One region of the Streptomyces sp. NPDC107538 genome, then DNA from elsewhere that is predicted to be linked to it. Evidence: predicted binding sites of a transcription regulator. Region 1 holds the regulator's gene; the other holds the start of a gene.
What was found. Region 1 encodes HspR, which represses chaperone genes until heat shock. Its sites were predicted from a motif close to TTGAGNNNNNNNNNCTCAA; they were not measured.

Region 1 (3,404 bases):
TGATGCACAGCTACGCGCCCGACGTCACCGAGACGACGTGCGTGGCGATTCTCCAGCCGGGGTATCGCATCGGCGAGCGCACCATCCGCCCCGCGCGGGTGGCCGTGGCCGAGCCCCAGCCGGGGGCGCAGGCGGTCAAGGCGGAGGGCTCCGAGGAGCAGGCGGCGGGTGCCTCCGGTTCCTCCGGTGCCGACGACAAGGAGAGCGGTGGCCCGGACGAGGGCTGACGCCACAGGCCGAGACAACGGCACGCAGGGTGAGCCAGGTGAGTGGAAGGAGGGACGTCGCGGATGAGTACCAAGGACTTCATCGAGAAGGACTACTACAAGGTCCTCGGCGTCCCGAAGGACGCCACCGAGGCCGAGATCAAGAAGGCGTACCGCAAGCTCGCCCGCGAGTACCACCCGGACGCCAACAAGGGGAACGTCAAGGCCGAGGAGCGCTTCAAGGAGATCTCCGAGGCCAACGACATCCTCGGTGACCCCAAGAAGCGCAAGGAGTACGACGAGGCCCGCGCCCTCTTCGGCAACGGCGGCTTCCGCCCCGGACCCGGCGCCGGCGGCGGCTCGTTCAACTTCGACCTCGGCGACCTCTTCGGCGGCGGCGCACAGGGCGGCGGCCAGGGGGCGGGCGGTTTCGGCGGGGGCATCGGCGATGTCTTCGGCGGCCTGTTCAATCGCGGCAGCTCCGGCACCACCCGGGTGCAGCCCCGGCGCGGCCAGGACATCGAGTCCGAGGTCACGCTGAGCTTCACCGAGGCCATCGAGGGCGCGACCGTCCCGCTGCGGATGTCCTCGCAGTCGCCCTGCAAGGCCTGTTCGGGCACCGGCGACGCCAACGGCACCCCCCGGGTGTGCCCGACGTGCGTCGGCACCGGCCAGGTCGCGCGGGGCTCCGGCGGCGGTTTCTCCCTGACCGACCCCTGCCCGGACTGCAAGGGCCGGGGCCTGATCGCCGAGCACCCGTGCGACATCTGCCACGGCTCGGGGCGCGCCAAGTCGTCCCGGACCATGCAGGTCCGGATCCCGGCGGGCGTCTCCGACGGCCAGCGGATCCGGCTGCGCGGCAAGGGCGCTCCCGGTGAACGGGGCGGCCCGGCGGGCGACTTGTACGTCGTCGTGCATGTCGACCCGCACCCGGTGTTCGGCCGCAAGGACGACAACCTCACGGTGACCGTCCCGGTGACGTTCACCGAGGCGGCCCTCGGCGGTGAGGTCCGGGTCCCGACCCTGGGCGGACCGCCGGTCACCCTGAAACTGCCTCCGGGCACCCCCAACGGCCGTACGATGCGGGCCCGGGGCAAGGGCGCCTTCCGCAAGGACGGCACCCGTGGGGACCTGCTGATCACGGTCGAGGTGAGTGTCCCGCAGGACCTGTCGGGGAAGGCTCGTGACGCGCTGGAGGCGTATCGCGAGGCGACCGCGGGCGAGGACCCGCGAGCGGAGCTGTTCCAGGCCGCGAAGGGAGCATGAAGGTGATGGACGGCCGCCGTAGGCAGAATTCATTCGGTAACCGGGCTTATGAGCTGACGGAAGAGACACCGGTGTACGTCATCTCGGTGGCCGCCCAGCTCTCCGGTCTGCACCCGCAGACCCTGCGTCAGTACGACCGGCTGGGGCTGGTCTCCCCGGACCGCACCGCCGGGCGCGGCCGTCGCTACTCGGCCCGTGACATCGAACTGCTGCGTACGGTGCAGCAGTTGTCGCAGGACGAGGGCATCAACCTGGCCGGCATCAAGCGCATCATCGAGCTGGAGAACCAGGTCGCCGCGCTCCAGTCGCGCATGGCCGAGATGGAGGCCGCCCTCGACGGCGCCGCCGCGGCCATGCGCCAGCGCGAGGCCGCGGTCCACGCCTCCTACCGGCGCGACCTGGTGCCGTATCAGGAAGTGCAGCAGAGCAGCGCGTTGGTGGTGTGGCGGCCGAAGGGGCGCCAGCCGTCCGCCGACTGACCGGTTCGAGTAGGGGTGAGGGCCCGGAGGTTCACGACGAACCTCCGGGCCCTCACCCCTACTTGGGGGTTCAGGGCCTCAGGATCGCGTGGTCGCCGTCGGCCGCCGACTCGGTGCCGTCGGCGTACAGCGCGGTGACCCGGTAGAAGTGGGTGGTGCCCTTGGCGGCGCCGGTGTCCAGGTAGCGGGTGGCCGTCGTGGTGGCCGCCAGCTTCTCGTACGCCTCGGTGTCCGGGTTCCAGCGGTAGACCTGGTAGCCGGTGGCGTCGTCCACGGCGGACCAGGACAGGTCGACGGTCTTCTCCTCCGCGTCGGGGACCGCCGTCAGCTGGAGCGGCGAGTCCTCGGACGTCGGCACGCTCGGCGTCATGTCTAGCTCGGTGGCGCTCACGATCTCGCCCGCGCGGCTCCACTCGTACGGGGAGTTCCAGGAGGAGTCGTAGGCGTCGACGAGGAAGCAGCGCTCCACGCCGTCCGGGAGCGTGGTGTACGTGTACGAGGTGACGTCGGTCCCCAGCCACACCTCCTGGTGGGCGGAGCAGACGCTGTCCTCCTCGTCGCGCAGCAGCTCGCCCGCGTAGACGACGTACCGGAACAGGTCGGGCGCCGGGTTGGCGTCCCAGTCCAGCTCGAAGCCGTACTCGGTCGGGGTGACCGACAGCCCGGTGACGGTGGGCGGCGGGGTGAGGTCCTTGCGGGTGCCGCTGACGGCGGCGGACCGCGCGGACTCGTTGCCCGCCGCGTCCAGGGCCGTCACCCGGTAGTGGTGGGCGGTGCGTTCCTCGGCCGTGGTGTCCAGGTACGACACCTGGTCCGTGTCGCCGAGCAGCGTGTACGTCCCGTCCGCGCTCGTCGCCCGGTACACGCGGTACGACACCGCGTCGGCGACCCCGGCCCAGCCGACGCTCAGCCCGTTCTGCCGCGAGCCGGTGCTCAGCCCGGTGGGCGCGGCGGGGGCCGTCCGGTCGACCGTGGGTACGGCCTGATCGGCGGAACCCGCCGACTCGTTCCCGGCCTTGTCGTAGGCGCGGATCTGGTAGGCGTACGCGTCGCCCGTCATCGGGAGGGTATCGGTGTACTTGGTGGAGGTGGTGGTCGCCAGGGGCTTGGTGCCGTAGGCGCCGTCCGCGAGCCGCCGGTAGATCCGGTAGCCGGCGAGGTCCATCTCCTTGTTGGACGTCCAGGTGAGCGCGGCCTTGCCGGTCGTGGCGTCGTAGGCCGCTCTGGGCCCGGTCGGGGCGAGCGGCTTGACCTTGTCGACCGTGGCCGGGGTCCGGGGCGCGTAGGTGAACTTGACCTTGGCGGAGCCGGTCCAGTTGACGTAGTCGACGCGGAGGGTGTGCTTGCCCTTGGAGAGGCTCAGGTCGACGGTCTTGGAGGCGGTCGACGTGCCGTTCTTCCACAGGTTGATCCTGCGCTCGCCGTCGACGTAGACGCGGATGCCGTCCAGGCC
Region 2 (3,404 bases), on a different contig from region 1:
GCCAGGGCCGCACGCCTTCCTCCGGCGCCGCACGCCACGCTCCCTCCGCCGCGACGGCGACCAGTACCCGCCCATGAGCGGCCCGGTGGTGCCGAACCCGCCGTCACCGTGTCCGACGGTCTACGCCGCTCCCCCCTTCGGCCCCTTCTCCTCGTCCACGATCTCCGCGTCCACCACTGTGTCGTCCTCGGACGGGCCCGGTGGTGGTGGGGCGGTGGGCGTGGCCGCGGCGGCGTACATGGCCTGGCCCATGCGTTGGCTGGTGGTGGAGAGGTGGTCGGTGGCGGTGCGGAGGGGGGCCGTGTCCTCGGGGTGGTCCAGGAGGCGTTTGACCTCGGCCACCGCGGTCTCGACCTCGGCGCGGCTGTCGGCCGGGACCCGTTCCTCGTTCTCGCGGAGGAACTTCTCCGTCTGGTACACGAGTTGCTCGGCGTGGTTGCGGGTCTCGGCGGCCTCCCGGCGCCGGCGGTCGTCGTCGGCGTACTGCTCGGCCTCCCGCATCATCCGGTCGATGTCGTCCTTGGGGAGCGCGGAGCCGCCCGTCACGGTCATCTTCTGTTCGCGGCCGGTGGCGAGGTCCTTCGCCGAGACGTGCATGATGCCGTTGGCGTCGATGTCGAAGGCCACCTCGATCTGCGGCACCCCGCGCGGGGCCGGCGGCAGACCCGTGAGGTCGAAGACGCCGAGCTTCTTGTTGTACGCGGCGATCTCCCGCTCCCCCTGGTAGACCTGGATGCCGACCGAGGGCTGGTTGTCGGCTGCCGTCGTGAAGATCTCCGAACGGCGGGTGGGAATCGTGGTGTTGCGCTCGATGAGCTTGGTCATGATGCCGCCCTTGGTCTCGATGCCCAGGGACAGCGGGGTGACGTCCAGCAGGAGGACGTCCTTGACGTCGCCGCGGATGACGCCCGCCTGGAGCGCGGCGCCCACGGCCACCACCTCGTCGGGGTTCACCCCCTTGTGCGGGTCCTTGCCGGTGAGTTCCCGCACGAGATCGGTGACGGCGGGCATCCGCGTCGACCCGCCGACGAGGACGACCCGGTCGATCGCGGCCACCTTCACCTTCGCGTCCTTCACGGCCTGCTGGAACGGCGCCCGGCAGCGGTCGAGCAGGTCGGCGGTCAGCTCCTGGAACTGAGCCCGCGTCAGTTTCTCCTCCAGATGGAGCGGACCCTCGGAGGAGGCCGTGATGTAGGGGAGGTTGATGGAGGTCTCGGAGGAACTGGACAGCTCGATCTTGGCCTTCTCCGCGCCCTCACGCAGCCGTTGCAGCGCCATCTTGTCGGTGCCGAGGTCGACGCCGTACTTCCCCCGGAAGCTCTTGACCAGGTACTCCACGACCCGCTGGTCCCAGTCGTCGCCCCCGAGCCGCGTGTCCCCGTTGGTGGCCTTCACCTCGATGACCCCGTCACCGATCTCCAGCAGGGAGACGTCGAAGGTGCCGCCGCCGAGGTCGAAGACGAGGACGGTCTGCTCCTCGCCCCGGTCCAGCCCGTACGCGAGGGCCGCGGCCGTCGGCTCGTTGATGATCCGCAGGACGTTCAGGCCCGCGATCTCGCCGGCCTCCTTGGTCGCCTGCCGCTGCGCGTCGTCGAAGTACGCGGGCACGGTGATGACGGCGTCGGTGACGTCCTCCCCGAGATACGACTCGGCGTCCCGCTTCAGCTTCTGCAGGACGCGCGCGGAGAGTTCCTGGGCCCGGTAGCGGGTGCCGTCCACGGTGCCCTGCGCCGAACCCTGCATCGCACCCTGCTCGGGGAACCGCCAACCCCCGTCGCCCATATGGCGTTTGACAGAGCGCGCGGTGCGCTCCACGTTCGTCACGGCCTGCCGCTTGGCGACCTCGCCGACCAGCACCTCGCCGTTCTTGGCGAACGCCACCACCGAGGGTGTGGTCCGCTGCCCCTCCGCGTTGACGACGACCGTCGGCTCGCCGCCCTCCAGCACAGCCACCACCGAGTTCGTCGTACCGAGATCGACCCCGACCGCACGCCCCATCGCCGTCCCCTTCCAGCGGAGATCCGCAAGGATCCGCGAGGTTCCGCCAAGTGTCCCCACCACCAGCACAAAACTTGAGTGGGCACTTGTCAACGGGGCGGCGACGGGGCGCGCGAAGCAGACCGTCAGGCGAGTTCGGCGGTCAGCGTGATCGTCGTGCCGGTCAGGGCCTGGCTGACCGGGCAGTTCTTCTTTGCGCCCTCGGCCGCCTCCTGGAAGCCGGCCGCGTCCAGACCGGGGACCTCGCCGCGGACGGTGAGGTGGATACCGGTGATGCCCTCGCCGGGCTGGAAGGTCACGTCGGCCTTGGTCTCCAGACGGGTGGGCGGGGTGCCCGCGCCGGTGAGGCCGTGCGAGAGCGCCATGGAGAAGCAGCTGGAGTGGGCGGCCGCGATCAGCTCCTCGGGGCTGGTCTTGCCGTTCGCCTGCTCCGCGCGCGACGGCCACGACACCGGCTGCGAACCGATGCCGGAGGAGTCGAAGGTGACGGTGCCGGTGCCCTTGAGCAGCTCGCCTTCCCAGACGGTGTGTGCGGTGCGCGTGGTGGCCACGATGAGTCCTTTCTGTGGGTCACGATGCCGGTCCGGCTGCCAGAACCCCCTTGCCGGGGTCCCGTTGCCGGGTTCCGTGCCCCATCCGATCACACTCCGGCGCGTGCGACGCTCATCTCACTCTGAACACCGGCCCCCGCGCGGTGAACGGCAGACGAGCGCCCTGTGGAATCAGATAGGCGTGCTCACGGCGCACCCGCAGCACATCGCACCACCCGTCGGTGATGACGAGCACCGGCGCGCCCCGCGGGAAGTCCTCGGCCCGGAGCAGCAGATCGACGCCCGGCTGCAGTTCCGTACCGCCGCGCCCGCGGACCCGGACCCGCCCGGCGATCTCGGTGACCGGGACGAAGCCCGCGTCGTGCGGGGCGGCGTCGCAGAAGACGACACGGGCGGCCGGTACGTCACGGGCCTCGGCGTACGAGGCGATCGCGCCCAGCGCCTTGCCGAGCAGCGTGCGGTCCATGGAGGCGGAGGTGTCGAGGACGACACCGAAGGTGCAGCGGGCGATCTCCTCGGGCGGGAAGTACCGTCCCGCGCGCGGGATGTCGGGGGTCGCCGACTGCCGGCGCGAGGGGCGCGCGTAGGTCCGTACGGGCTGCGGGCGGGGCACGAACTCGTCGAACCAGCGGGCGAGTTGCGCGTCCCAGGGCAGCGGCGGATGGCTGAGGGCGCGGATCTCCTCGACCAGGCCCGCGGGCAGCAGCCCGCGTTCCTGCCGCTCGTGCAGCTCGAAGCCCCGGGCGAGGCCCCTGCGGTAGAACTCGTCGAGGTCCACGTAGTCACGGGGTGAGCCGAGCGGGCCGCCGAGGATGTCACCGGCGCCCTTGCCGCGGAGGGTGGCGAGCCGGCGCA

Region 2: dnaK (molecular chaperone DnaK) is a predicted target of HspR. The motif match lies at 2,073-2,091, and genes of this name have one in related genera.

What each region holds. Positions count from the first base shown of each region.
Region 1 covers NZ_JBVKAY010000003.1:580,164-583,567, forward strand. The annotation lists gene grpE (nucleotide exchange factor GrpE) at 1-227, shown strand, start outside; gene dnaJ (molecular chaperone DnaJ) at 291-1,472, shown strand; gene ACZ7MG_RS13135 (heat shock protein transcriptional repressor HspR) at 1,478-1,951, shown strand; gene ACZ7MG_RS13140 (fibronectin type III domain-containing protein) at 2,022-3,404, opposite strand, start outside.
Region 2 covers NZ_JBVKAY010000006.1:513,295-516,698, forward strand. The annotation lists gene dnaK (molecular chaperone DnaK) at 121-1,998, opposite strand; gene ACZ7MG_RS23865 (OsmC family protein) at 2,124-2,549, opposite strand; gene ACZ7MG_RS23870 (vWA domain-containing protein) at 2,662-3,404, opposite strand, start outside.